One region of the Paenibacillus sp. AD87 genome, then DNA from elsewhere that is predicted to be linked to it. Evidence: riboswitches for the same ligand, from Rfam matches in the RefSeq annotation. Region 1 holds a riboswitch; each other region holds the start of a gene.
What was found. A riboswitch is a leader RNA that binds a small molecule or an ion and turns the genes downstream of it on or off. The one in region 1 is predicted to bind thiamine pyrophosphate.
Positions count from the first base shown of each region.

Region 2: it holds a riboswitch for thiamine pyrophosphate, as region 1 does, so the genes downstream of both, tenA (thiaminase II) here and gpAD87_RS07305 (thiamine phosphate synthase) in region 1, are expected to answer to the same signal.
Region 3: it holds a riboswitch for thiamine pyrophosphate, as region 1 does, so the genes downstream of both, gpAD87_RS21845 (ABC transporter ATP-binding protein) here and gpAD87_RS07305 (thiamine phosphate synthase) in region 1, are expected to answer to the same signal.

Region 1 covers NZ_LXQN01000007.1:1,594,260-1,598,525, forward strand. The annotation lists gene gpAD87_RS07295 (hypothetical protein) at 1-56, shown strand, start outside; gene gpAD87_RS07300 (ABC-F family ATP-binding cassette domain-containing protein) at 189-1,739, shown strand; TPP riboswitch at 1,874-1,983, shown strand; gene gpAD87_RS07305 (thiamine phosphate synthase) at 2,298-2,891, shown strand; gene thiO (glycine oxidase ThiO) at 2,897-4,129, shown strand; gene thiS (sulfur carrier protein ThiS) at 4,126-4,266, shown strand, end outside.
Region 2 covers NZ_LXQN01000007.1:2,806,182-2,810,447, forward strand. The annotation lists gene gpAD87_RS12215 (DHA2 family efflux MFS transporter permease subunit) at 1-199, shown strand, start outside; gene gpAD87_RS12220 (TetR/AcrR family transcriptional regulator) at 363-1,262, opposite strand; gene gpAD87_RS12225 (GNAT family N-acetyltransferase) at 1,312-1,845, opposite strand; gene tenA (thiaminase II) at 1,889-2,560, opposite strand; TPP riboswitch at 2,681-2,779, opposite strand; gene gpAD87_RS12235 (hypothetical protein) at 2,826-3,116, opposite strand; gene gpAD87_RS12240 (NAD(P)/FAD-dependent oxidoreductase) at 3,125-4,255, opposite strand.
Region 3 covers NZ_LXQN01000007.1:4,956,581-4,960,846, forward strand. The annotation lists gene gpAD87_RS21835 (ATP-binding cassette domain-containing protein) at 1-708, shown strand, start outside; gene hisC (histidinol-phosphate transaminase) at 733-1,854, shown strand; TPP riboswitch at 1,962-2,064, shown strand; gene gpAD87_RS21845 (ABC transporter ATP-binding protein) at 2,239-3,006, shown strand; gene gpAD87_RS21850 (ABC transporter permease) at 2,993-3,805, shown strand; gene gpAD87_RS21855 (ABC transporter substrate-binding protein) at 3,853-4,266, shown strand, end outside.

The DNA.
Region 1 (4,266 bases):
ATGCCAAACAAGCGGCAGCACAAGGTTATTTTGAGTATAACTGTTCCATAAATTAAAGGCAGTTTGTTTGTAATATAAAAGCGAGGTTGCATGAGATGTTTACATTACTTTCAGAAAAGGCGACACCTGTGCTAAAATAGGGTTTCGGAACGATAGTAATGTCCAATAGATAGGAGCAACCTCATCTTATGAGTTTATTGTCAGTAGAGAACGTGAGTCACAATTTTGGAGACCGCACGTTATTTAAAAATGTATCTTTTCGTTTACTTGCCGGAGAGCGTGTAGGTCTTGTTGGTGCAAATGGTGTAGGCAAGTCCACACTGATGAACATCCTTACCGGGAAATTGTTAAAGGACGAAGGGAAGGTCGAATGGACCCCCAAAGTTCGTTATGGATATCTGGATCAGCATACCAAGCTCACGCCTGGAAAAACGATTCGTGATGTGCTTAAGGATGCGTTCCTTCCCTTGCTTGAGTTGGAAAAAGAAATGATGTCCATCACGGATCAGATGGCAGACGCCGATCCGGACAAGCTCGAATTGTTACTGGAAGAAATGGGTGACATTCAGGAACAATTGGAGCAAGGTGATTTTTATCTGATTGATGTAAAAGTGGAAGAGATGGCCAATGGACTTGGTTTGTCCGCCATCGGTCTGGATCGTGATGTGGCCGCGCTTAGTGGCGGTCAGCGTACAAAGGTATTGCTTGCGAAGCTTTTACTGGAGAAACCCACAGCTCTTTTGCTGGATGAGCCGACGAACTATCTCGATGTGGAACACATTGAATGGCTGACGCGTTACCTGAAAGATTACCCGTATGCGTTTATTCTGATTTCGCATGATACGGAGTTTATGAATGAGGTCGTTAACGTTATTTATCATCTGGAATTTGCCAAGTTGACGCGTTATGCAGCGAACTATAACAAATTCCTTGAAATGGCCGACATGAATAAGGCGCAACATATTGATGCATATGAGAAACAGCAGGAGTTTATCAAGAAGCAGGAAGATTTCATTCAGCGGAACAAAGCCCGCGCTTCCACTTCCGGTCGTGCCAAGAGCCGTGAGAAGCAGCTCGGCAAGATTGAACGGATTGATCGTCCAGACGAAGCGGCCAAACCCACATTCAAATTCAAGGATGCCCGGGCGAGTAGTAAAACCGTCTTTGAGGGTATTGATTTTGAAATTGGATATTCATATGCATTATTGCCCAAAATGACGATGACGATTGAGCGTGGCGAGAAAATTGCCATTGTTGGATGTAACGGTGTAGGTAAATCCACATTGCTCAAGACTATCTTGGGGAAAATCCCACCAATCAGCGGTAAGACTTTCTTGGGTGACTATCTGGAAACTGCGTATTTCGAACAGGAAGTACGTGCAGGTAATATTACCCCGATCGAAGATGTGTGGAATGAATTTTCTCATCTGACACAGAATGAAGTCCGGGGCCATCTCGCGCGTTGTGGATTAAAAAATGAGCATATCACCCGCCCGCTTAACGCGCTTAGTGGTGGAGAACAAGCCAAGGTTCGTTTATGTAAACTTCTGATGCGTGAAAGTAACTGGATTTTGTTCGATGAGCCTACAAACCATTTGGATGTAACCGCTAAAGCAGAGCTGAAACGTGCCCTGCAAGAATTCAAGGGTACCGTGCTGCTCGTATCCCATGAACCTGAATTTTATGAAGGTTGGGTAACCAAAACGTGGGATGTTGAAGCTTGGTCCGATAAACAATAGTTTCTACGAAATTCTTCGCACCGGAAGCAGCAACTTCGTTAACTACACGACTTCAGCAATGGATGAACAACGTAATTCATGGAAATGTACGGTGACAAAAAAAGGTGTCTATGGTAACATAGGCTACAGCTTCATATGAACACTAGGGGGGCCGCACGATGCGGCTGAGATGGAAGAATGCGATTCCGGACCCTTTGTACCTGATCTGGATCATACCAGCGTAGGGAAGTGGCGCGTTTCAGCTAATGACAAGAGCGTTATCGTCGACTTTGCGATATTGCCTGCAAGATGAATCATGCAGTTCTATGTATACAGCATTGCGACTATGGATGGTTTCTATAGTTGTTATGCGTTATGTATAGAGTAATTGCATGCGACAGTCATTCAGTTGATCCATGAATTTTAAATTCGTGGCCACTCCCCTACGGGAGTGGCTTTTTTTGTTGTTTTATACAGCTTTAATCTCGCAAGAGGAGGGCGAACAGGACGGTAATCTTCCACGAACATGTAACAACACGATCATTTGAACTGCATGTGGTTTCACCAGGTACAGGAGACTTGGACTCTTTTCTGAATATTGCTAAGGGTATATGGCGGTGGGTCGATTATATCCACATTCGTGAAAAAAAGCTGACTCTTGAGCAACAGATGTGTTGGGCGCAAAGTCTGAAAACAAAAGGTGTTCCATCTAACCGTATCATTATGAATGGCTCAGATCAGCTGGATCAACATGCTTCAATTGGTGGTGTGCATTGGGGTCAAGCAGTTACTCGCAGCTATGATAAGGATGAGTTGAGGAGAGTCGATCGGCTGCGCGTAGGCATATCGGTTCATTCTCTGGAAGAAGCAAAAGTTGCAGAAGAACAGGGAGCGGATTATCTCTTTTATGGGCATGTCTATGCTTCAAATAGTAAACCGAATTGCGAACCCAGAGGGCTAAGTGCGTTAGCTGAGGTATGCTCTAATGTTTCGATTCCCGTGATCGCGATTGGCGGGATTAGTCCTGAGAATATTGCTGCCATTCGAACTGCTGGTGCTAGAGGAGCCGCTGTAATTTCAACGATTTGGACGACCGATAAGCCGGAAGTAGCTGCCGCTTCATTGCGACAGGCGATCACGGATTCAGACAAGTACGCCGAACCAAGGAGATGAAGATCTTGAGAGAGGAAGCAAGAAGTCGAAGCAGGAATCGTTCAGGCTATCATCCAGGAATAGTTTCGGGAAGTAAAGTTGGAGCGGAAGTTGGAGGCAAGCTTCATGCAGAAACCATTATTGTAGGTGGAGGAGTTATCGGTTGTGCCATCGCATGTGAACTCGCTACTCGAGGCCATGACGTTCTTCTGGTTGAGCGGGCGCGGATCGCTGGGGGAACTTCCTGTGCAGCCGCAGGCATGCTTGCTGCTGATAGTGAGGAATTCACTCATGCTGTAATGGCAAAGCTTGCAAGGCAGAGCAGAGCTTTGCTTCATGAGCAGAAGGAACGGATCAGTTCGCTTAGCGGAGTGGAAATGGGGCTGCAACAGCATGGATTTATTACTCCTTTTCGTTCATACAGTGAGGTCAGCAGTTACAAGAATGATCGTAGATCGTCTACCTTATCTACAGAACATATTTGGTGGGATCGTATTGCTGTCCAACAGGAAGCTTCATGGTTAAACAGGGATACGTATGGAGCATTTTACAGACCTTCCGAGAGCGAGGTTATTCCTGTCAACTTAACGCAGGCTTATGTCAGATCGGCTCAAGCCATGGGTGCAAGGGTGATGGAAGGGGTACAGGATGTCCGTTTGCATACGAATGTAAACGGTGTGCAAGGAATCGAGACTTCAATAGGAACGATGACATCGAGAAATGTAATTATTGCTACAGGGTTACATGGTGAAGAATTGATGAGACATGTAGGTCTGAAATCGCCTGTTTTACCAGTAAAGGGGGAGATTGCAGCCGTGCAGTTTTCTCCCCACCATGCCGGGTACAGGCCAGACAAAACGGTGTATGCAGAGGATATATATATTGTTCCCAAAGCCAATGGAGAAGTATGGATCGGTGCAACAAGCCTTCCTGGAAGAACAGACATGAAAGTTTCGGTACAAGGCATTCAGAAGCTGCTTGCAGCTGCAACAAACTGGGTACCTGGCATGAAGGAAGCACATTTTATCCGAGCGTGGGCTGGTGTCCGTCCTTCGACTCCGGATGGATTGCCCTATGTGGGGGCTTGTGATAGTGTACCGGGTTTATTCGCTGCTTTTGGACATTATCGTAACGGCATATTGCTTAGTGCAATTACAGCCAGCCTTATGGCTGACTTGATTTGTGGCAAAACCTCGGAAGAACTGGGGATTCAGGACCTTTGTCCAGAACGTTTGAACATAAAGGAGATGTTGCAGTGAACATCATTGTCAACGGACAAATCATGCAAATTGAAGATAGCTTAAATCGTGTAGATAAATTGCTCCATTCATTTAATTTGCAAGTAAAAACCGTCGTGGTTGAATTGAATCGGCAAATTTTAACTCGGGAATATCAT
Region 2 (4,266 bases), 1.2 Mb from region 1:
GGGTGCAGCCAAAGGCTTAACCCAGCAGCAGTTGGGAATGGAATCCATGATCCAGGGAATTAATGATGCTTATGTTGTCATTATCGGCATTGCCGTTCTCGGATTGCTCCTTTCCTTCTTCATCAAACGTACCAAACAAGCGACGGAGGAAGACTCCAAGCAGCCTGTAAGACAAAAAGTCTCGATGAATACAAATTAAGAACAATATTTACATGAATTACATCATGTAGAGCCTATTGTATCTTATATAAAAAGCGGCAGATCAGGACAATAAGCTTTACGTCCAATCTGCCGCTTTTTTGTGTAGTATTACATAATATAAATGAACAATTTGCCTGCACACGTAAGTAAGAACAGCTGCGTCAACTCGTTCCCTCCATGAGGATCTGCCTGAATTGTTCGAGATACGATCTGCATTCTTTGACAATTCTGTTTGCCTCACTCTGAAGAGAAGACGATTCAAATTCCGTTTGAAACGCCTGCAGCGTTACTTCCAACATGGAGATATTGATCTCTTTCTGCTCAACTAAAACAAGCAACCCTTTGGTCAGTTCTTTCGCTTTAATAGGCACTTCCGATTGGAGAATGGAATGACTGAATTTCTGAAGACCTGCAATCAGGTTATTTTTATCCAACACAATTTCTTTGGAATCAGGAGCGATCATCAAAAGACTTGGAAAATCAATAATATGCTCTTGTCTTTCCAGCATGGAACGAAGCAAGATTTCAATGTAGTTCAGGATTTTGGGCACAAGATGGTTCCAATCCGGTTGGTCAAGATGGAAGTTTCTCCACATGTTCGAGATTTGATGGATCATGCCAAAACCAAAAATAGCCCCTTCATAAGCAAAAGGTTTTAATTCTTTACCAAATACCTGTACTAGTCGTTCAGATAACCAATTTAACTGCATACGAGTCAAGTTCTCTAGATCGCATTCTCCAGAGTAGAAGCCTGTCCAGAATAGCTCCACAACAAGCTTTTTTTCTGGCAAAATCATCGGCACCATAATCTGATCGACCAGTAAATCAAAATCGGAAGCATAGCTTTGGCTCTCCAAATCTTTGCGAATCATCATATCTTCCTGTACACGTTGCTCCAGAATGGCAAGAATACAATCATCCTTCGAGCCAAAGAATTTATAAAATGTTCCTTTGGAAACACCTGACTCGTCTAGGATCATTTGTATGGAGGTGTTGGTCACTCCATGTTTCCCAAAGAGTACAAGCGCTGAGTCCAATAACATTTGTTTCCGCTTATTCATAAGTTCCCCCTGGATGATTTAGGTGGTTCACGTTACGATATCTAATAACCTATTGCAAATCCACTGCAAACATCACATGTTCCTTCCAAATCCCCTTGATTTTAATATTCTGCCGGTCCGTCTCCTGAAAGCCCGCCTTGCGAAGCACTCGAATCGATCCGGCATTGTCGGGCAGCGCACCTGCCTCCACCCGTTTTATGCCCGCTTCATTCATAGCAAAATCCAGTGCTAGCTGAAGGGCTTCACTCATATATCCCTTGCCATTCTGCACCTGATCGAGCACATAACCAACAATCCATTTGGTGGTGGAATCCAGTTCAAGCTCGAACAGAGAGATCTCCCCAATAAGCTCATGCGTATGGTTCAGAAAGATCCCGAAAGAGTACCGTTTCCCCTCTTCCCTCGCCTTGTTCCAACCTTCGAGAAGGGCTACTTGGCCCTCCAATGTATAGAATGTATCCGATCGTTCGCTTGCCGATATTTCTTCGAAAACAGCCCGGTTACGGAACTGCAAATCCAGTAGTCCAGCAGCGTCTTCCACGTTCAAAAATCGTAAATAGATGCGTTCTCCACGATTGTCCATCTGTATGTTCATCCTTATCTCTGGTTGTAGTAGATTGCATTCATCAGAAGTATGAGAGTTGCCGTTTATAAGCCATATCCCAGAACAGATATTCAAATTCAACACTTCTTCTGAATATGTCTTCAATGGCCTCCAGTTCCTGCTCGGTTTTATGTTCACATAATGCATCCAGTGTATCATAGAACCATTCGAATGAGTCGCGGAATTCATCACTTGCATAATTTTCGATCCAAGTCTGATACAAATTGCCCTCTAATGAATCTCGATATTGTTCTTTTAATCTTGTGGCATAGTCGTAATACGTCCACGCACAGGGGAAAATGACGGCGATGATTTCGGCAACACCACCTGTTTGTGCAACACTCATCATATTCGACGTATACGCCTTGTTATACAGAGATGGTTTGACAGCATGATTTTCATCCAGCGTAATTCCAAACTCATTCATATAATTTCGATGCAAATCCATTTCTTCGTACAGAATAGCGTGTTGAATCACCGTAAAGTTCGTCATCAGTTTTTCATCTGTCGCCTTCACCGCACCCATGGCAAAAATCTTCGCATATTCAATCAGATATGTATAGTCCTGAAGAAGATAAAACTTAAACGCTTCCTGATCCAGTGTTCCTTTCCCCATTTCGTGTAAAAAAGGATGGTTGTATCCATCTTCCCATACGGTTATGGACTTATCTTTTAACGTTCTCGAAAATGACATGATCATTTCTCCTTGTATTAAAATTATAATGTCCCAGCTTCACATCCAGCTATCGCGTTTGTCAGCCAAAATGCAGACCAAAAAGCCCTTGTCCTATTTTCGGCAAGGGCAAAATAACATGAGTACATGTCATTTGCTCCCTACGTCAGTATTAACTAACAGGTTCAAAGGGTCAGGTTTTAACCTTCTCAACTGCGAACAGTCCCCCTGCAAATAGCTCAGGCTTATTACAACATGTGTTTTTCCAAATGTCAATCCATTCCTATTAATCTTCAAGTTCCCCTAAATCTTCTTGCAACTTCTTAAGTCGGGTGCGGATATCCTTAATCATATTTTGCAATTTGTTTAACTCATCTACCCATTTTTGCTCATTAGAGACGTTCGTCGCTGAAGTTGAATGATACGCCAGAGACGTCCTTAACTTGTTTAAATCCGATTCGTAACCCCTCCGCTCTTCCTCGGCTTTTGCTAATTCCTCCTCGGCGATGCCAATCTGGTGCTCCAGATAAATAATGTCTGATGCGTTACCGTGAGTTAAGCGCTGTGAATACGTCATCGTTCACCTCATTTCTGATCATCCATTGCTTTTCCAAGGTCATATGGCTGAATATCGATATCCAATTTCATACCCAGAGCCAATTTGGCAAGTTGACTTCCAATAAAAGGCCCCATCGTTAGCCCAGACGCTCCAAGCCCGTTGGCTGTGATTAAGCCATTCCAACCAGGAACAGCACCCATTACCGGAAGAAAACCTGGTGTAAACGGACGGAAACCTACTCTTACTTCCTGAAACGTGCTATCGGCTAAACCGGGAGCCAGTTCCAATCCTTTATTCAAAATTTCCTGCATTCCGCCTGCGGTTACTCTTATATCATAGCCTTCAATATCATTTTCGTGAGTCGCCCCGATCACAATCTTCTGTTGATCAAAGGCTAACAAATATTGATCCGAAGGAGGCATGACCACTGGCCAGTTCCCAGTCTCTTCTCGATCGTGAACCTGCAAATGCATAATTTGCGCCTTCTGATAATCAACCTTAAAGTCAATGCCCAAGGGCTTCAACAGTTCATTAGCCCAAGCGCCGGCACACACAATAACCTCATCAGCCGATATGACTTTACCGTCAACAACCACTCCAGTTACTCGGTCCGATTCATATTGAAGTGTCGCGTCCCCATTAATCAGGACCGCTCCATTTCGCTGTGCCGATCGGATTAAGGCATCACGCAGTGCACGTCCATCGATACGTGCAGCACCACTGATGTAGACGGACTGAAAGTTCTCCTCCAGGAGAGGAAAACGCTCATGGGTTTCTTTTGCATCCAGACGGGTAATATCGGCAATCTCCGGTGCAACTTCTTTACGAAGGTGTGCTCGCTCCTGCATCTTGTTGATTTTCTCTACTTCCGTATGAATACTAAGAGCACCCACTTGAGCGTAACCCGTTTCCGTTTCCCCTTCACTCTTGAGTTCTTCAATCAAACCGGGATAAAAACGTGCACCAGCCTTGGCAAGCTGATACCAATCCTGATTACGGCGCTGAGATAACCAGGGACAGATGATCCCGGCAGCAGCATCCGTAGCCTGCCCTCGATCTTTCCGGTCTATAATAAGAACTTCCGCACCCCGTTTTGCCAATTGATATGCTGTGGAAGCCCCAAGAATTCCTGATCCTACGACGATGACTTTCTTCATGACTGCATCCC
Region 3 (4,266 bases), 3.4 Mb from region 1:
ATTCTATCCGACATCAACGTCAATGTAAGACAAGGGGAATTTGTAGCCATCGTTGGACGAAGCGGCTGTGGCAAAAGTACTTTGCTGCGTCTGATCGCCGGGCTGGAACCCCCCTCTTCCGGGAGCATTATGCTGGGCAACAGAAAGCTTGGCAGTACAGCACCCGAGACACGGTTTCTGTTTCAGGAAGCCCGGCTGCTGCCTTGGAAATCCGTGCTCGATAATGTACGACTGGGTATCCCCGACAAGAACAAGGAAGATGCACGCCAGTCGCTTCGCAATGTAGGACTTGGAGAGCGTGAAGGTGATTGGCCGGGGGTATTATCTGGCGGACAAAAACAACGTGTCGCCTTGGCACGGGCACTCGCAAGTCATCCGCGTTTACTGCTGCTGGATGAACCGCTGGGTGCATTGGATGCATTGACCCGAATTGAGATGCAGCAATTAATCGAACGCTTGTGGGTAGAAGAAGATCTGACTGTCATTCTGGTCACTCATGATGTCAGTGAGGCGGTTGCCCTGGCTGACAGGGTGCTGTTAATCGAGGATGGTCATATAACGATGGATACCCGAATTACGCTGGAGCGGCCACGTGTTCGGGACAGCGGGTTTGCTTATTTTGAAAATCTTATTCTAAATCGCTTGTTGACTCCTTCACAAGAGACACCACAGCAGATTGCCCAGAAACAGATATCATTCTCGATCTAATTCCACTGGAAAGAAGGCATGATTATGCAATCCCTTTCACCCGTTCCCTCTCCTCCTGTTAAAGACCTGTTAAATCAAATTCCGGCTTATACGCCTGCCAAATCCATGGAACAGATCCGGCGGGAATTGGGACTGGAAAGTGTAGATCGACTTGCAGCGAACGAGAATCCGTTTGGCTCTTCTCCCCTGGCAGCGGAAGCAGTCAGAACGCTGGGCTCCGATCTTCTGGCTCAATACCCCGACGGTTCCAGCCAACTGCTGCGTGACAAACTTGCGGAACGTCTGGGTGTGCGTACCTCCCAACTGGTATTTGGCAGTGGTTCATTCGAGCTCCTTACCCTTACCGCCCAAGCCTACCTTAATCCCGGCGAGGAATCACTCATTCCAGTGCCCTCCTTTAACTGGTATAAGGGAGCTACGCTGCTGGCAGGCGGTGTCATCCATGAAGTTCCGTTGGTCAACCATTCACTGGACCTGGAGCAATTCCGGCAACGGATCAATGCTTCTACCCGAATTATCTGGCTGTGCAATCCGAATAATCCAACCGGAACCATTTTCACGGCAGATGCCCTGCTTGGTTTACTCGAACATGTTCCCTCCCATGTCGTGGTTGTCCTGGACGAAGCGTATTATGAATTCGCGGAAAGTGAAGATTATCCTGATACGGTTAAGCTGCTGGAGCAGTATAATAATCTGATTATTTTGCGGACCTTCTCCAAAATATATGGACTTGCTGGCCTGCGAATTGGATATGGCATCGGGAATGAAAGCATTATTGAAGGCATTAACCGGGTCAAGCTGCCCATCAGTCTGACAGCCACATCCCAAGCCGCTGCTTTGGCCAGCCTGGATGATCATGAATTTGTTTCTCACTGCCTGCACTACAATCGTCAAGGAAGGGAAACGTTAATGCAGTCCTTTGATCAGTGGAACTTACCCTACATCCCTTCCGAAACAAATTTCATCATGGTTGATCTGTTGCAGGATAGTGGCCCGATTACCAAAGAATTGTTGAACAGAGGCATCTCTGTCCGCGGCGGTGCCGAATTCAGTATGCCTACCTGGCTTCGGATTACGATTGGTACACCGGAGCAGATTGCCCGTCTGATCGGGGAGCTTGATTCACTGTTACATTCAAACGATTAGAATCCTAGTTACTTTCCTAACTCACATTACGCACACTTCTTTTAAGCCGCCCTCTTTACATTCCACTTGCATGTGATATATGCTGAACACACAACTGCATATCTTAAACATTGCACTAGGGGAGCCTTGCGGCTGAGACGAATCGAACGATTCGGACCCTTTGAACCTGATCTGGATCATACCAGCGGAGGGAAGTGGAGCGGCCTCTCAGTAAGCGGATTTTTTCATGTTGATGATGGAATTTAATGTGAATTGAACTTACAGACCCACTCATTTCTCCGGAAATGGGTGGGTCTTTTTCGCGTTCTGCGAGCAGATCAGAAGGTGTAATTAAAGATCCCGCGGTTTGAAGTTGAATTATGAATACAAGGGGGACGGAACGAGATGGATAACGATATAACCATTCACAACATGAGCTACGCTTTCCCGGGAAAAAGGGATTCCCCCGTGCTCTCCAATGTGTCGATGACTGTAGCCAAAGGCGAATTTGTCTCGCTCATCGGTTCCAGCGGCTCCGGTAAAAGTACCCTTTTCAAGCTGCTGGCAGGCCTGCTTGAGCCAACACACGGAACCATTGAAATTCCTTGGGTTCAAGAAGGAAAGCGACTGGGGCAGGTGGCCTACATGCCGCAAAAGGACCTCCTATTATCCTGGAGAACCGTCATGGGGAATTGCATGCTTCCCTCTGAACTGGCTGCAGGTCGGCAGGATAAGGTAAGGATTCGAGCGGACATTCTGGCTGGTCTCGACAGATTTGGCTTATCCGGCCACGCGCATGCTTACCCGGACGAGCTGTCAGGTGGCATGCGCCAGCGTGTCGCGCTGCTTCGTACTTTGCTGACAGGTGGCCAACTGATGCTGCTGGATGAACCTTTCGGCGCACTCGATGCCCTGACCAAACGGGAGATGCATCGCTGGCTGCTGGAGCTATGGGAAGGCCTTGGCAAAACCGTGTTGTTCATCACACATGACATTGAAGAAGCCCTGCTGCTCAGTGATCGGATTATCCTGTTAACTCCGGTGGGCCAAGGCCAACAGCTGCAGGATCTGACGGTACCTTTGCCACGTCCAAGACATTCGGACATGATCTACGAACCGGCTCTCGTTCAGATGAGACGACTACTGGAGGAACAATTGCATGCGAGACGGTAACTTGAGAGATAGCATGAAGCATAGCGTAAGAGGTTGGCTTGCCCGTTATGGTCTGTTTCTTTTGCTCATGATCTTGCTGCTTGCTCTCTGGGAGTGGATTGTGCGTATGGGATGGGTGCCTTCCTTCATCATTCCAGCCCCGACGGCGATTGCCCGTTCGCTGTATGAGCATCGCCACCTCTTGTTGGCCACACATCTGCCCGCTACCTTGATGGAGGTTATCGTTGGTTTTGGCTTGTCCATTGGTGCCGGGACTGCACTTGCAACGGGTATGCATATGAATCGGTCGATTGAAAAAGCGTTATATCCCTTCATCGTGATCAGTCAGACGATCCCGCTGATTGCCCTGTCCCCCGTCTTCATCCTGTGGTTTGGCTACACGCTGTGGAGTAAAGTTGCGGTGGTGTTCCTAATCGCATTTTTCCCGATTGTGGTGAGCACCTACGATGGCCTGCGCCAGGGTGATCCGGAGCAGCGTGAACTGCTGCTGACGATGGGGGCCAGCAAGTGGGATATTTTTCGCAAACTCCAGATTCCACTTGCCCTTCCCTCCTTCTTTTCGGGACTGAAAATGTCTGTGGTGTATTGTGTAGTCGGTGCAACGATCGGGGAATGGCTCGGTGGAAGCAAGGGTCTCGGTTACTTCAGCCGCAGAATGTCGAGCAATATGAACACGGATGCAATGTTCGCCGCCATTGTGCTGTTATCCCTGCTCGGTATCGCCCTGTTTGTACTCATTGCATGGATAGAGAAAAAATTCAGTACACCACGGCATGCAGGTAGAAGAAAAACTGGATAACTTTCGGATTTCAAAACAGATAACAAGGAAATGAGGAATTTGAAGCTATGAAGAAAAAACATATCTACTCCCTACTCCCCATTCTGCTCATATCTATGTTGCTGATCATCAGCGGATGTGGAAATACGGGTACCAATACACCTGCCACAGATTCAGCTTCCAAAGCGAAAGATACAGGATCATCTGCGATCGAAACGCCATCGGCATCCATAGACAAGCTGTCCATCATGCTCGATTGGTATCCTAATGCAGTGCATTCCTTCATCTATGTTGCTCAGGAGAATGGTTACTTCGCGGATCAAGGTCTGGATGTCGATATCCAGATGCCTGCCGATACGAATGATGCACTCAAACTTGTTGCCGCCGGGAAAATCGATCTTGCACTAAGCTACCAGCCGCAAATTTTGCTCGCGCGTGGGGAGAACATTCCTGTACGTTCGATTGCAGCCGTCGTTCGCCAT